One region of the Nonomuraea sp. NBC_00507 genome, then DNA from elsewhere that is predicted to be linked to it. Evidence: riboswitches for the same ligand, from Rfam matches in the RefSeq annotation. Region 1 holds a riboswitch; the other holds the start of a gene.

Region 1 (7,864 bases):
CGCATGCCGGGCGTCGACGGTCTCACCGCCACCGAGGCGCTGCGGGGCACGTCGTCGCCGCCCGAGGTGGTGGTGCTGACCACGTTCCACGCCGATGCGCAGGTGCTGCGGGCGTTGCGGGCGGGGGCGGCCGGGTTCCTGCTGAAGGACATCGCGCCCGGCGACCTCGTCCAGGCGATCAGGAAGGTGGCCGCCGGGGAGCCGATCCTGTCGCCGGCGGTGACCCGGCAGCTGATCACGCACGTGTCGGACGGCGGCGCGGAGCAGCGTACGGACCGGGCCAGGAAGCTGCTCGGCCGGCTCAGCGAGCGCGAGCGCGAGGTGGCGCTGGCCGTGGGCCGGGGCAGGTCCAACGCCGAGATCGCGCGCGAGCTCTACATGAGCGTGCCCACGGTCAAGGCGCACGTCTCGCGGATCCTGACCAAGCTGGACCTCAACAACCGGGTCCAGGTGGCGCTGCTGGTCTACGACGCTAACGACTGAGCAGCTGCTCGATCGTGGCCCGGTGCAGGACCAGGTCGTCGGGGTCGGCCGGATCGGGCTGCTCGCCGAAATGGATCCTGCGCCACACCCGGGCCATGATGATCCCGTGCCGGAGGGCGGCGTACATCTCGTAGAAGTCCATGTCGCGGGGCTGGTAGCCGGTCAGCTCCCGATATTTCTGGCATACGTCGTCACGCCGCATGAATCCAGGCATGCCGGGGAAGTCCGCGGCGACGGTGAGATCCTGGAAGAACCGGTGCAGGAAGATCATCCAGGAGAGATCCAGCTCGCGCGGCCCCACGGCGGCCATCTCCCAGTCGAGGACCGCGACCGGGGTGAAGTCCTGGAACATCAGGTTGCCGATCCTGGCGTCGCCCCAGCACAGCACATCGGGCCCGGGATCCTCCGGCCAGTGCGACTCCAGCCAGCCGAAGGCCCGCTCCAGCAGGGGGATGCGCCGCTTGCCGTGCGCCCACTCGTAGTACGCCTGCTGCGCCTCGACGTGCGCCCGCAGCCCGCCGGTCCCGATCACGGACAGCTCCCGTGGCGTGAACGGCGCCTGGTGCAGCGCCGCCACGATCCCGACGCTGGCGTCCTGCAACCTGCGCTGGTCCTCGGGAGCGGCGTCGCACAGCCACCCGCCGAACGTGTACGGCATCACGTCCGGCGGCACCTCGCCCTCAGCGCATTCCATGACGAAGAACGGCGTGCCGAGTGGACCGGGATCCGGCTCGAGCCAGAGGACCCTGGGCGCTGGAATTCCAGCTATTTCCCTGGCCAGGCGCATCACGTCGAACTGCGCCCGCACATCGTACGAAGGAAAGACCGGAACGGCTTCTCCCGCCGGTGCGAGCCGTGCTACGCAGCGCGTTCGCTGCTCATCCCAGGTGGCGGTGAAGAACAGGGTCTCGCTGGACATGCCGTTACTCGTCGGTCTGGACAGTCCGGACACCGAGGCGTCCCTGCCGACCCTGCCGCGGAGCCAGGCGGTCAGCTGATCATGCAGTTGTTCCAGGTCGCGGGTGGACGTACGCATCTGCTCGGTCATGACCGGCCTCCCGGCTCAACAGGCGCCCCGGCACAGTCGTACACCCCCAACCAAGCGCTCGTCCATACGCAGGTGGCCGTTACGGTCAGGTACGCGGCAGCCGTACCCTTGTCTGAAAGGGCATGTCACGAAGGGACAAGTGGGATGAGTTCAGCGGGTGAAGGCCTGTCTCGCCCGCTTCCCGAGCAGGTGCGGCTCAATGTCGTCGACCTGGCGGCTCAAGTCCTCGGGACGATGCCCGGTGCCTCCATTCCACCGCCGTTGCGCGGCATCGCCAAATTCGACCCGCGCAAGCGGGCCAAACTCGGCAGCGCGCCCATCGCCGCGCAGCTGGAGAACGACAAGAAGTTCCGCGAGCTGGTCGCCGAGTCGGTGGCCGCCGGGTGGCCCGAGCTGGTGGCCTCCCTGGCCGAGGGCCAGGTGCCGCCGGCCGCCGATCCCGTGCTCGTGGCCGCGGCGGCTTACCTCATCCGGCCGCCCGGCTGGGAGGAGATGATCGAGCTCGCCCGCACCGACCTGGAGCAGTCGGCCGCCGCGGCCGAGGGGTCGGAGCGCGAAGAGGTGGTCTCGCGGCTGCGTGAGCAGCTCGCCGCGCAGAAGAGCGCCGCCAAGGAGGAGGCCGATCGGCTGCGCGAGCAGGTCAAGCTCGCCCGCGCCGAGAATTCCGACCTGCGGCGCAAACTCCACGACGCCCGCGAGCGCGCCAAGGCCGCGGTCGCGCGGGCCGAGGAGATGGAGCGCGCGGCCGAGGACGCCAGGTCGGCCGCCGTGGTCGCGGGCAGCGCCGGCGAGTCCGAGCTGCGGCGGTTGCGTGAGCGGCTGGCCGACGTCGAGAAGCAGCTCGAGGCCTCGCGCCGGGCCGCCCGCGAGGGCAGGAGCATCGAGGACGCCCGCATCAGGGTGCTGCTCGACGCGCTGCAGGACGCCTCGGCCGGGCTGCGTCGGGAGCTCGCCCTGCCCACGACGATCAGCCGGCCCGCGGACTCGGTCGCCGCCGTCACGGGCGAGCGGCCCGGCGTGCGCGCGGTGCCCGCGCGCGCCCTCGCCGACGACGACCCGCAGCTGCTCGACCAGCTGCTGGCGGTGCCGCAGGTGCACCTGGTCATCGACGGATACAACGTCACGAAGACCGGCTACGGCACGCTCACGCTCGCCGACCAGCGCAACCGGCTGATGACCGGGCTCGGCGGGCTGGTCGCGCAGACCAGGGTCGAGGTGACCGTGGTGTTCGACGGCGCCGAGCTCAACGCCCCCGTCCAGGTGGTCGCGCCGCGCGGGGTGCGGGTGCTGTTCAGCGCGCCGGGGGAGACCGCGGACGACCTGATCCGCCAGCTCGTACGCGCGGAGCCGCCCGGCCGGGCCATGGCCGTGGTGTCGTCGGACCGCGAGGTGGCCGAGTCCGTCAGGCGGATGGGAGCCAGACCCGTTCCGTCTGCCTTGCTGCTGCGTCGGCTCGGCCGGGCCTAGGTTACGAATTGACGATTTGGGGACAACCCCAGCCGCCACTTCTGTACTATTTCGCCCCAGATGTTATCCCTGGGAGGCGACACAGTGAGGTTTGGCCGGGTACCGGTGTCCGTGGGTATCGCGTTCGGGCTGGTGCTGTCCCCCATGGGAGCCGCCGTCGCTGATCCCAAGCCCACGATCAGCCAGGCGAAGGCCAAGCTCGAGAAGCTCAACGACAAGGCCGACAAGGTCGTCGACCAGTACAACACGGCGACGGAACGCTACAAGAAGGCCAAGAGCACCTACGTCAAGCTGAACGACGGCTACAAGCGCAAGCTGGAGACGGTCGCCGACCTGCGGGCCCAGGTGATCAACATGGCCGTGGACAGCTACCGGCTCGGTGGCGACGTCATCTCCCTTCCCGGGCTGATCGGCGCGGGCAATCCCGAGGACTTCCTGTCGCGGCTGGCGGTCGCGGGGCAGATGTCGCAAGAGCGGGCGCAGAAGCTCGCCGCTTTCGACCGGGAGAACCGCGGGCTGAAGGCCGAGCGTGACAAGGCGCAGGAGGCGCTGGAAGCGGCGGACAGCGAACGCGACGGGGTGGAGAAGGAACGCTCGGAGATCCTCAAGCTGATCGCCGAGCAGAAGAAGCTCCTGAAGAAGCTGGGCGCCTACAATCCCGGAAATCCCAGCAGCGCCGGCATCAAGTACACAGGGTCGGCGTCGGGGAACGCGGCGGCGGTGCTGCGGTTCGCGTACGCGCAGGTCGGCAAGCCGTATGTCTACGGGGGTACGGGGCCCGGCGGGTTCGACTGCTCGGGGCTGACGCAGGCGGCGTGGCAGGCCGGAGGGGTGTCGCTTCCCCGCACGACGTGGCAGCAGTGGGCGTGGGGGGCCGACCGCAAGGTGTCTCTGGACGACCTCCAGCCCGGTGACCTCATCTTCAGCGAAGGGCTGGGGCACGTCAGCATCTATGCCGGGAACGGGGAGATCGTGCACGCGCCACAGACCGGTGACGTCATCAAGGTCGTCCAGCTCTCCGACTACGGCCGCACCCTCGCCGGCGCCGTCCGCCCGTAAGGCGCTCGCCCACCGGTTTGGTCGCCGGTAAGGCGCTGGGCCACCGCGCCCTCGCCACCGCAGATCTTCTCCGCCTACCGCACCGGGTCGGTGGGCAGGGAGGTGAGCGTGCTCAGGAAGGCGGAGACGGCCGGAGGGCGGTCGGTCGGGGGCAGGGTGGCGGCGAGGATGGTGCGCGACGGCAGGGGCGGTGAGGGGCGCAGGAGCCGGATGTCCGGGCGGGCGGTCGAGTAGCCCGCGATCGACGGATAGAGCATCACCCCCACCCCGGCGGCGACCAACCCCTGCCTGCCGTTCCAGTCGTCGCACACGTGACTGATCCGTGGCGCCCGGCCCAGAGCCGCCGCGAGCTGGGCGATGGGACCGAGGCAGTCGGGATGGGTGCCGTCGATCCACGGATCCGCCGCGAGATCCCGCAGCCGCACCCGGCTTCGCTTCGCCAGCGGATGGCTGACCGCCAGCGCGACCAGCAGCTCGTCCTCGTGCAGCGGCGTCAGCGCCACCCCGGGCATGCCCGCGGTTCCCGAAGGGCCGCCCATGTCCCAGGAGGTCAGGAGGGCGATGTCGGTCTCACCGTCCAGGACGGCGGCGCACGGGTCGTGCTCGCCGGAGCGGACCGTGAGGGAGAGCTCCACGTCCGGATGCCTGGCCGCGAACGAACGGAACCGGTCGGGAAGGTAGCTGGTCGCGGCGCTCGGGAAGGCCGACACCCGGACCCGCCCCGCCTCCGCCGTCGCGAAGGCCCGCATCCGCGTTTCGAACAGCCTCAACCCCCGCAGCACCTCATCCGCCTGCTCCAGTGCCGCCCGCCCCGCGTCCGTCGGCCGGACGCCACGCGGCAGCCGTTCGAACAACCGTACGCCGGTGTGCCGCTCCAGCGTGGCGATCTGCCGCGACACGGCGGGCTGCGTCATCGACAGCTCCTCGGCCGCCGCCGAGAACGATCCCAGCCTCCCCACCTCCACCAGCACCTTCAGCGACCACACATCAAGCATGCACCGAGCTTATGGGTTCCATGCCGAGCCTGCAGTGGTGTGCATGGCTGCGGGCGGTCATGCTCGGTCGCATGGAGACAGAAACGGTGGACAACCACCAGTACGCGTGGCTGAGTCAGGTGCTTCCCCGGCAGCCGCAGCGGATCCTCGACGTCGGCTGCGGGCGGGGCGTGCTGGCCTCCGAGTTGATGCGGCGCGGTCACTCGGTCACCGCTATCGACATCTCGCCGGAGGCGGTCGGAGCGGCGCGGGCGGCCGGGGTGCCGGCGGTGCAGGCCGATGTCGTGACCTATCCCGACTCCGCCGCCGACGACCCGGCGCTCGTCCGCCACTACGACGGTGAATCGTTGTTCGATGCGGTCGTCATGTCGCTCTCGCTGCACCACGTGCATCCGCTCCAGGCGGCGCTGGACCGCGTACGGTCACTGCTCCGGCCGGGCGGGCTGCTGGTGGTGGACGAGTTCGGGTGGGATTGGGCCGACCTGGCCGCAGCCACCTGGTTCTACGATGCCGGATCGTTGCTCGCCGCCGCGGGAGTGGCGGATGTCACGCGCGAGCCCGGCGGTCCCGGACGTGACCCGCTCGAGCGATGGCGCGAGGCGCATGGGGACCACACCCCCGCGGACGCCATGCTCGCCGCCCTTGCCGAACGGTTCCAGGTCACGAGCATGCGGCGAGAACCGTACTTGTCACGATATATCGGCGGAAAGGTGACGAACGGCGGCACCGACGTCCTCAACGAGCTATGGCGCATCGAACGGGACCGTATGGCCGCGGGAACGCTCCCGCCCACCGGCTTCAGGATGACGGCGCGAAGCGTGTGACGAAAGTGACAATTGGGACCTTACACGACAGTGTGCCGCAGTTTGTGAGAAGGGTCACATTTCCATAACTGAACCTGGCGTTCCAACAGGGGTTTCGGACCTGACAGAACCAGTTGTTGGATCTTTACAACCTGACTGGCGCTTTGCCGAGTCTTGACGTTTCGGCGTAGCTTCTGGCGTCGCAGCGACAAGCCATGTCGCCGCGAATCCGCATCGGTCCCCCGATGTGAGCCAGATAGAGATCCGCCGGTCGCCGCCGTACGTCCCCTTGTCGAACACGACACCGGACGGCGACCTGCCGAGTCCGTGCAGCCAGGAGGCACGGAGCCGGGGAACCATCGATCCCTTCCCGGGATCAGGGGTGAATCGGCGCGTATCGCGCCGTAGGGCGACTTCCAGGCCCGAATCCGTCAGCTAACCCGGTAGGCGTTCGTGGAAGACCCAAGGAGAAATCCTGTCTACCTCCCCGCAGAACCCCCGTCTGTCCCGCATTGCCCTGAGTGGCGTAGCGCTCACCATGACCGTGACGGCCGGAGGTCTGATCCTCCATGCCCCGACGGCGCAGGCGGCGACGACCAGCGATTCAGCCGGTGCCTCCACGGCCAAGGCCAGTACGGCGGCTAGCTCCGCGAAGTCGGCCAAGGCTCTCAGGATCGCCCGGCAGCAGGCGAAGGCCAGCAAGGCCGTCGCCGTGGCCAAGGACCAGATCGGTGACCCTTACCGGTACGGTGCCACGGGCCCTGGTTCGTTCGACTGCTCCGGCCTGACCCAGTACGCCTGGAAGAAGGCCGGCGTGAAGATCCCCCGCGTGGCGGCCAGCCAGTTCGCCGGCATCAGGAAGAAGGTCTCCTGGAAGAATCTCCAGCCAGGCGACCTGATGTTCTTCAGAGGGCTCGGTCACGTGGGCATCTACGTCGGCAACGGCAAGATGCTCCACTCCCCGCGGACAGGCGAGCGGGTGCGTATCGACAAGCTGAGCAGCTGGCGCAAGGCGTCTTTCGTCGGCGCTGTCCGTCCCGGCTTGTGAGGAAAAGGGCTCCGATCCCATCGGGGCCCTTTCTTCATGCACACCCGCTTTTTTGTTCTTCATGCACATCCGCTTTTGTTCTTCATGCACACCCTCTTTCTTGTACGGCGAGCCACCGTCCCCCACCCGCCGTACGGGGCTGATGGCCCTCCAGGGAGACGGTGTCTGATCCCTTCACAAGCAGGCCGCCGTTACGACGCGACGTGGGCCGCCTGCCGTGGCACATCGGGGCCCGGCGACGATCGGCCCGATGACGGTCGGGCCCGGCTACGATCCGGCCCGGCTACGATCGGACATCGTGTCCGAGCAGGTGAGCCGACGAGCCGTGGTGGCCGGACTCCTGCTCCTCGCCCTCGCCCCCGCCAGCGCCCCGGTCCCCGAATCCCCCCTTCTTCCCCCGGAAGCACGTGACCTGTGGCGCGACGGCGTCGTCCTGGCCCGCGCAGGGCGTTCCCTCGTCGTCGGCCGCCACACCCCGCCCGGCACGCTGGACGAGCTGGCGCGGCGGGCCGACACGGCGGGACGCCGGGTGTCGGACGTCCTCGGCAGGCCTGTGCGGCCGCTCGTCGTCGTACCCGGGTCCGCCCGCGAGGCGGCAGGGCTGGCCGGGGTCGAGCGGGTCGACGGGCTGGCCGCGGTGGCCGACGGCGGCCGGGTGATCGTCGTCCCGGAGGTCTTCGCCAGGCTCAACTCCACGGGGAAGGACGTGGTGCTCACGCACGAGCTCACCCACGTCGTGGCGGGCACCGGCGACCTGCCCGTCTGGCTCTACGAGGGGTTCGCCGACTACGTGGGCTACCGGGACGCGGGGCTGCCCGTGCGGACGGCCGCCGCCGAGCTGGCCGACGAGGTGCGGGCCGGGCGGGTGCCGAGCGAATTGCCGGGGCCTGCGGCGTTCGCGGCGGATGGCCGGGATCCCGTGCGGCTCGCACGGGCGTACCAGGAGGCGTGGCTGGCGTGT
Region 2 (7,864 bases), 1.2 Mb from region 1:
TGCGTCTCCTCGGCCGCCGCTACAGCGAGCTGGACGCGATCGTGCTGGACTACGACGAACCGCTGGTCTACTGCCTGCCCGGCCGCCAGGCCGAGATGGTGATCACTACCGCGGCGTTGCGGTCGCTGACCCCCGAACATGTCGCCGCGGTCCTCGCCCACGAACAGGCTCACCTTCGTGGAAGGCACCACCTGCTACTGGCTGTGGCCGAGGGTCTGAGCCGCGCTTTTCCTGGCCTGCCGCTGTTCGCCAAGGCCAAGAAGGAGATCGTCCGCCTGGTCGAACTGCGCGCCGACGATGTGGCGGCCTGCCATCACCCGCGCATCCACATCGCCGCCGCCCTGGTGAGCCTGGCCACCGGCCGCGCGCCCGTCTTCACGCTCGGCGCCGGCGGAGAGACAGCACTGGCCCGGATTCGCCGCATGCTCCATCCGGCCGTCCCCTTGCGCCGCCGCGAGAAACTCGCCGGCGTGGCCGCCGTGGGCGTGCTGCTGGCCGGCCCTGCGGCGGTTGCCCTTCTTCCCGGGCTGAGTGCGCTCATCGCGCACCATTGCCACAATCTCTTCCTGCTCTGAACAACGGTCGGGCCCCCACCGCTACCAGGATGCGGCCGGCACTCAGCCCTTCGGGCGCGAGCGCGCACTAACCGGGGCCGCCGGTTTACCGGTGCTGGTAGATACGTTCGATGGCGCAACTTCGCGGTACAACTTCCGGAGCGTGCGCGGACGGTGAGACGTCAGAACGTTCCTCGTCGTGCACGGTCTCCGCGGTGGCGCTTCAACAGACGCTGGCCTTGTCGGTCGTGACCTCCTGCCCGGCTCTCGCCGCAGGCGGTTTCAGGTCCTATCCGCCACCCTTGGAGAAGTGCTGGTAGTCCTTGGCGCTGGACCAGTAGCCGCCCCATTCCCAGCCCACCTGGGCGAGCGCCTTGACCACCTTGTCGCCCGGATTGATCACACCTATACCCTTCAGCGGGCGGTTGGTGAAGTTCTTGGCATTTTGGTGCGCCGTGCCGCCAGTAGCCGTGACATAAGGGTTCTCGCGGGGATTGATGTCTAGCGCCTCCCCGTACGCGTGCTTGGACCACCTGCTGGACCCGGTCGCCCGGCGACAGTTGAAGGCCGAGGTGTTGTCGGCGTCGACCGAGGCGAAGTCGTCCGCCTTGTAGGCGTCTACCAGCTTCATCTGCTTGATGGGCCAGCGCCACCCGTACAGCTTCCTGAACACCGTCACGATGTCGTCGGTCACCGTCTCGCGCACGACCAGCTCGCCCGTGTGCGGCTTGCCGTCGAACCCCCAGTAGGACAACGTGATGAGCCGCAGGTCCCGATAGTGGACCGGGCAGCCGGGCCGCCACGAGTAGGGCAGCCGGTCACGGGAGACGTTCGAGACTTTGGCCTTGAACACGGGCGGTGCAGTCGGACTCGGCGCGGGCGTCGGTGAATCGGGCTTCTCGTTTGCGGGAACAGACGTCCTGGCACACGAGCTGGCGCCGCGTCCGGCTCCGCCGCGCCGCATGAAACAGACGCGAACACCACGAGCGCCATGGCTGCAGCACGCTTCATCCTTCCACCATATGCGATGTTTCGGCAGGTCAGATGGGATGTAAGCTCTCGGACTTGTCGCCGTACCGGATCGCCACGGCCGCCTTGCGGTAGCGGTGGGGCAGTGGTCAAGAGCCGCGATGTAGCCGTGGGCCTGGGATCGAGGAGAGATCCGCGACAGCTCGGCGTGAGCATAGGCAAGACTCGCGAAGTCACGCGATTACGGCGCAGGAGGAGATCGCCAGGACGACACCGGCCAGGGCGATGGTCCATCCGAGGGTGAGGTCCGCCCTTGACACTACCTAAGCGACTTAGTCGTTTTGGGCGTCGGGGAGCGCGCCGGAATCCGCCGTCAAGCGGAGGGAATTCGGTAGAGGTTGGAAGGGCGCGAACTGCCTCCCGACCTCTACCGAGCCACATCCTTGAGGGACCGACTGATGCTGTATCCGTCTCCTCCGTCAGACAGCGGAGCGGCCCAGCTTGCGCAACTGGTCAGGGGTCAGCGCGGAGACGTTCTGGTCGATGGGGGAGTCGGTGTACTGGTGGATCGCCCAGGACTTCCAGTCGGCAGGCGGGGCAAGCTGGCCCTTGGGCTTGCTGTAGTGGGCGACCCAGAGCGGGTATTCGGCCAGGCCCTTGCCGTAGGTGTTGGCGAAGTTCCAGCCGCTGTAGAGCATCGGGGTGACCCCGGTCTTGGCCTTCACGTGCGACAGCCATGCCTTGGCCCAGGAGTTGACCTCGGCGACGGACTGGCCGTCGGTGGTCTCCAGGTCCAGGACCAGCAGGTCGCCGGCCTTGGCGGGCTGGGAGTTCACCATGGACAGGAAGTGCTCCGCCTCGGCGATGGGGTCGTTGGAGGGGTGGCCGTAGTGGTAGGCCCCGCGCACGATGCCCTTCTTGGCCAGTTCGCTCCAGTGGCGGGTGAACGAGGCGTCGCGGAAGGTCACGCCCTCGGTGGCCTTGATGATGCCGAACTGGGCCGGGCTGGCGTTCCAGTCGTAGTCGGGCTGGTACCTGGAGACATCCACGCCGTAGGCGAGCGATCCGGTTTCCGGCTGAGCTTCGTGGACCGCGCTGTGCTGGGTGGTGGACGAAGCGACCGCCTGGCCGGCTACGCCTGTGATGGCGGTGGTTCCGGCCAGGATCGCACCGCCGATGGCGAGGCTGAAGCGCTTGCTGGGGAGATCGAGATGGTTCTTGAGAGTATGGGCGATCGTGGCAAGCCGAGGCTTGGGCATGAGGGCATTGACTCCTTGCTTCCATGCCGCCTACCGGGTTAGCTGACGGGTTCGGGCCTGGAAGTGCCCTACGGGCGCAGCCTGAGCTGGCGTCCGATTCACCCCGAAAAGAGGATGGGTCCCCGGTTCCGCGAGGCGCGGATTCGGCGGCCGGGCGCTGCCCTGAAGATCTCCAGGACTGCGCACGGTCCGGTCAACGAAGCGGCAACGATGCGACGAGAAGCTCGCCAAGACGTGTGTCGCGATTACGCAAAAGGTACATATATCCCAAAGAGGGTGCAAGCGGAGCAAATTCATTCTCGGCGTATCGGCCTCAGAGCAGGCCTGAAATGCCGTGCCAGCAGCGGGTTTGGGAGTGGGTAAAGTTTGCCTGGCCGCTTCCGCTCTCGGCTCCCGTTGCGTACGAGAAGGCGAATCGACCCCGCCTTTTCCGATTGCGCGGTGCGAGGATCAACCGATGGGGCTGGTGGCGCTCAGGACGCTGTTGTGGCTGAACCTGACGGGACCAGTAACCGTGACGTAGGTCCTTTAGGGATTGCTGCCGCGAGCCCTGCTGGCCACCATAGTCACTCGGCTCGGATGGCTTTCGCTTGGGAGACCTCGGTTGAGAGCGGAACGAATGGCGCGCCTTGGAAATCTCGGTTTGGCCTGCCGAGGGACGGCAACGCATCGCGCGGGTCCGGGGCTGTCTGTTAACGCCCATTGCAGCCTTCTTGAGCAGTACTTGCGCCGTCGACGCGCGCATCGCTCGTACTCAGTTTCTCTTCGACATCATTGTTGAGGCGATGCTGCTTACCGCCACGTCGCTCGCAAGTGGGGGCCGCGTAGCGCTGCTCCAGCTTGGCGAGCTTCCAGTAGGCGACGCTGCCGAGCCATGTCAGCAGAAGGTGCCGACGATGACGTAGCCGATGGCATTGAGGTCCACGGCGGCGAGAGTTGCCCAGGGCTGACGGTCGGCGACGTTGAGCTGTTCGGCAAGGACGTCGAGAAGCTCGACGGTGCCGACCGCGAATGCGACGAAGATTGACAGGCCGGTGGTCGAGAGGTTGTAGTAGATCTTCCGAAGCGGGTTACTAAACGCCGTGCAGGAGGCCAGCAACATCACCAACGTGGCGATCGCGCTCATGACCCGCCCGGCTGACCCGCATGAAACCTGCTTTGTGGTCAGTCCAGGTCCTCCCACCCCCAGGGGAGAGCAGGGATTCCGTCGGGTTCCCGTCCGAACGCAAAACGCTCCCGGTAATCGCCGATGCCCATGAACTCATCAAACCTTCCGGCGGCAGGAAGGCGTTCGGCCAGCACGGTGACCTGTTCGGTGGCACCGACTTGCCGCAGCGCTTCCAGCAGGTCGGCCACTTCCCAACTCGGCGGCCTCGCGCCGTAGGGGTGGTCGAGACGGACGTGGGCGGCTGGGTTGCGGGTCAGCAGGATAGCGACCTGCTCCTCCGTCCCCAACTCCCGCAGCGTGTCTAGTAGGCCGGCCACCGGGGCCGGCCAGTCTAAGGCGGCGTGGGAGGCGGCTCGTCCGGCCAGCACGGTGACCTGCTCGGTGGCACCCGCTTCCCACAGCGCGTCCAGTAGCGAGGTCACCGAGCCCGGGTGGTCGAGGGAGGCGTGAGCGGCTGTGTTGCGGGCCAGCAGCATGGCGACCTGGTCCGTAGCCCCCATTCTCCGCAGTTCCTTCAACACCCAGGCCACCAGGAATGGGTCGTCGTGGGAGGCGGCTCGTCCGGCCAGCACGGTGACCTGCTCGGTGGCACCCGCTTCCCACAGCGCTTCCAGTAGCCAGATCACCGAGCCGTAGGGGTGGTCCAGGGAGGCGTGAGCGGCTGGGTTGCGGGCCAGCAGCATAGCGACCTGGTCCGTAGCCCCCGCCCTCCGCAGCGCCTCCAACAGACTGGCCACCGAGCCTGAGTCGTTGAGAGAGGCGTGGGCGGCTGGGTTGCGGGCCAGGAGCATGGCGACCTGTTCCTCGGCCTCTATGTCAAGGAGCACGTTCAACAGGACGGTCACCGGTTTGGGGTCGTCGAGTGGAGCCCGGGTGGCTGGGCTCTGGGCCAGCAACATGGCAATCTGCTCCTCGGCCCACACCCCCCACAGCGCGCTCAACAGCCGGGCCACCGAGTGTGTGTCGTGGAGGGGGCCATGTGCGACAGCTCGTCCGGCCAGCAGGGCGACCTGCTCCTCGGCCCCCACTCTCTGCAGCGATTCCAACAGGTAGGCCACCAGGTCTGGGTCGTCGAGGCAGGCGTGGGCGGCTGGGTTGCGGGCCAGCAGCATGGCGACCTGCTCTCTGGCACCCATGTTCCACAGCTTGTCCAGTAGTTCGGCCACTGGGTACGGCCATTCGATGGCGACGTGCGCGGCGGCTCGTCCGGCCAGCATGGCGACCTGCTCCTCGGCCCCTGCCTCTCGCAGCGTGTTCGGCAGCACAGCTACATCGAGCTGGTCATCGAGGACAGCGCGCGCGGCGGCTCGTCGAGCCAGCACCGCGGCCTGCTCCTCGGCCTCCATGTCTAGCAGCGCTTCCAACAGGTCGGCCACCGAGCCTGAGCCGTCGAGGGAGGCGTGGGTGGCGGCCCAATGGGCGGGACGGAGGTTAGCCGGACGCAGAAGGCTCAGGTGGCGGGCAAGGGCGTCCGCGGCTATGGGGTAGCCGCAGGCCGCGGCGTGTTTGAACAGCTGGGCGGCGTCGCGGAGCAGGCCGCGGGCTTGGGCAGCGTCGGCGAGGGTGGTCAGGTCGGCGGGGTGGGCGTGAGCGGCGGCTTTCCAAAAGTCGATGGGGGGGATCTGATCGGCGCGGTGGCTGCGGCCATGCTGGTCGAGGTAGTCGGCCAGCCGATACAGCGGTCCGGACGCCGTCTGCCTCCGCGACTGGGGATCGGTGCGGAGGTGGCGCTGGTTGCGGGGGGCGCCGGGCTTGACGGGGGTCAGGATGCCGGGGATGCCGTTGCAGGGGGTGGCTGTGTAGTCCAGGGCCTGTTGTAGCCAGTCATCGCTGGCCTGGAGCCATTGGGTGTCGGTGAGGTAGCCGGGCGCGGCGTCGGCCAGCAGCGTCAGTGGCAGGTGTGGGCCGGCGCCTAGGCGGCGGGCGTCCATGGCGGCGTGGATCACCGCCCTGGTGGTGGGCGGGGCTTGGGCGTAACGGGCTAGCAGGACCGGTACCCCGGCAAGGTATTGGGTGATCTGGCCGTCCTCGGCGTGCTTGACAGCCTCGTCCAGGCGGCCGTCCTGGTCGGCGTGATCGGCCAGCGCGTTGAGGTCGGCACGGGTGAACGCGTCGGGAACCTTGATGTCGTGCCCTTTCAGCAGCTCCCGAGCCTGTGCGTGTGGGTCGAACTGTCCGGCATCCGGGCCGGTGGTCAGCTTGTCCCATTCCTGGGGCCATAGGGTGGCCAGCACCAGCACCGGGCCTCGCCTCGGCTCGCGTAGCAGCTCGCGCAGCCCCGCGGCGACCTGCTCGCCCACCTTCTCCGGGACCAGGTAGAACTGGGCCTCGTTCAGCCACACCACCGTGTAGGGCGCAAGGTCGTGTACCTCGGCCAGGGCCGCGCCGGGACGGGTGGGGTCGATGGGATGCCACACCCGCCACGGCTCGGGGCGCTCGCGCAGCAGGTCGAGGGCTTCCCAGCAGGCGCGAGTCTTGCCGGTGGAGGATCCGCCCACCAGCACCGCGATCTCACTGGCGCCGGCCACGGCCCGCAGCACCACATCCTGCAGGCGCCGGTCGTGCTCGCGGGGCACGTAGGCGGGAAGCGGGGGCAGCTCGGCGTGCGAGATGTCGATGGCGCGATGCACCTCGAATTGGAACGGGTCGTGCACCTCGCTCAGCGGCCGTCCCGGCTGGGTCCGCTCCAGGATCGCCTCGACGTGAACTCGCTCCGCCACTGCAGCAGCTCGTCCAGACCGGCCCGCATCGGCCAAGGCCGCAGGAGCTGGGCGGGTCCGGTCGGCGGCCATTAGCCGACCCCACTCACGCGCCAACAAAGCAGGCTCGTCCGCCCACTTGGCCAAGGCCGCGCCGACCTGAACCAGCCGATCCAGATCACGGGGCTCCGCGGCACCGGTCGCCCACCCGTTCACTGTCGAATACGGCACACCCGAGACCTTCGCGAGCTCCTTCTGCGTCACCCGACCCGGGCTGTGGACGCGGGCCTGGTCCCACAGCCGGGCCAGCTCCGCCAGAACCTGGGAGGTCGACCCCTCCGGCCGGAATACCGCCACGCCGCCCCCGCCTCCTCACCTGCCAGGAACCGTCATCCGGATCCGGGACGGACCGGTCCGGATCCCCGCTCACCGGCAGCGTAGCCCCGCAGATCCGGACTCATCCGGCATACCTTCAACCTCGTCGCCATCCCCGATGTCATGCCGCCATGACCAACACCAACACTCCGGCGCCCCACAGTGTCCCGCCCTCGCCGGGACGCCGCTTGGCCGGCGTCTGCCGGTTCCGCCGCACCATCGGTATCGCCTTCGCCCGTGGCGCCGCCCATGCCACCGGCGCCGGCCTAGTCGGCCTGCTGTTCTGGTGGATCACTCACCGCTAGGCCGCGCATCATCACCGAGTGGTCTGCGCGCCTACTGCGGTGTGCAGACCACTTCGCGCATTCGTGCACTTGACTTCGGAATCTGACATCGCTCGCGAGCTCCGGTGTGCAGTCTCCCTAAAGAATCTTTCTCTCGTGCTGAATACCCCTATGGGGTATTGCGTCTTAGAGCGGCTTCAGGGCGTGCAGGACTGTGGATCGCAGTCCGGCACGCCGACCTTCCACGTCAACGGGAGCCTGCGATGAGGAAGATGCCACTAGCGATCTGGGCGATGGTGCTCGGCGCCTTCGCGATGGGCGCCGACGAGTTCATCGTCGCTGGAGTCGTGCGAGAGATAGCCGACGCCCTGGGTTTCGAAGACGCACCGGCGGCTACCCACCCGAAGTCTGCCCGATCACACACGAGACACTCGGTTATCTCATTAGGGACCTCAGGAGCCGAGCATGGCTGGCGAATGCCGGTTGGCGCCTTGGTGCTCTCGATCGCCACGATTTTCTCCCTCTCCGTCCTCTGGCATCCCGAGGAAAGCCCGAT

Evidence for each region. Region 1 has a riboswitch for cyclic di-AMP ahead of OHA25_RS46600 (C40 family peptidase). Riboswitches for the same ligand answer to the same signal wherever they lie in the genome.
Region 2: linked by a shared signal. The riboswitch ahead of OHA25_RS41015 (glycoside hydrolase family 25 protein) and the one ahead of OHA25_RS46600 (C40 family peptidase) in region 1 are both predicted to bind cyclic di-AMP.

What each region holds. Positions count from the first base shown of each region.
Region 1 is NZ_CP107853.1:9,670,374-9,678,237, reverse strand. Features, by position in the region: gene OHA25_RS46630 (response regulator transcription factor) at 1-483, shown strand, start outside; gene OHA25_RS46625 (phosphotransferase family protein) at 473-1,531, opposite strand; gene OHA25_RS46620 (NYN domain-containing protein) at 1,676-2,998, shown strand; gene OHA25_RS46615 (C40 family peptidase) at 3,110-4,057, shown strand; gene OHA25_RS46610 (LysR family transcriptional regulator) at 4,132-5,052, opposite strand; gene OHA25_RS46605 (methyltransferase domain-containing protein) at 5,124-5,876, shown strand; cyclic di-AMP (ydaO/yuaA leader) riboswitch at 6,163-6,320, shown strand; gene OHA25_RS46600 (C40 family peptidase) at 6,394-6,903, shown strand; gene OHA25_RS46595 (hypothetical protein) at 7,154-7,864, shown strand, end outside.
Region 2 is NZ_CP107853.1:8,504,739-8,512,602, reverse strand. Features, by position in the region: gene OHA25_RS41025 (M56 family metallopeptidase) at 1-575, shown strand, start outside; gene OHA25_RS41020 (M15 family metallopeptidase) at 844-1,407, opposite strand; gene OHA25_RS41015 (glycoside hydrolase family 25 protein) at 2,003-2,782, opposite strand; cyclic di-AMP (ydaO/yuaA leader) riboswitch at 2,795-2,941, opposite strand; gene OHA25_RS41010 (HoxN/HupN/NixA family nickel/cobalt transporter) at 3,660-3,908, opposite strand; gene OHA25_RS41005 (hypothetical protein) at 3,947-6,670, opposite strand; gene OHA25_RS41000 (hypothetical protein) at 7,156-7,329, shown strand; gene OHA25_RS40995 (hypothetical protein) at 7,572-7,864, shown strand, end outside.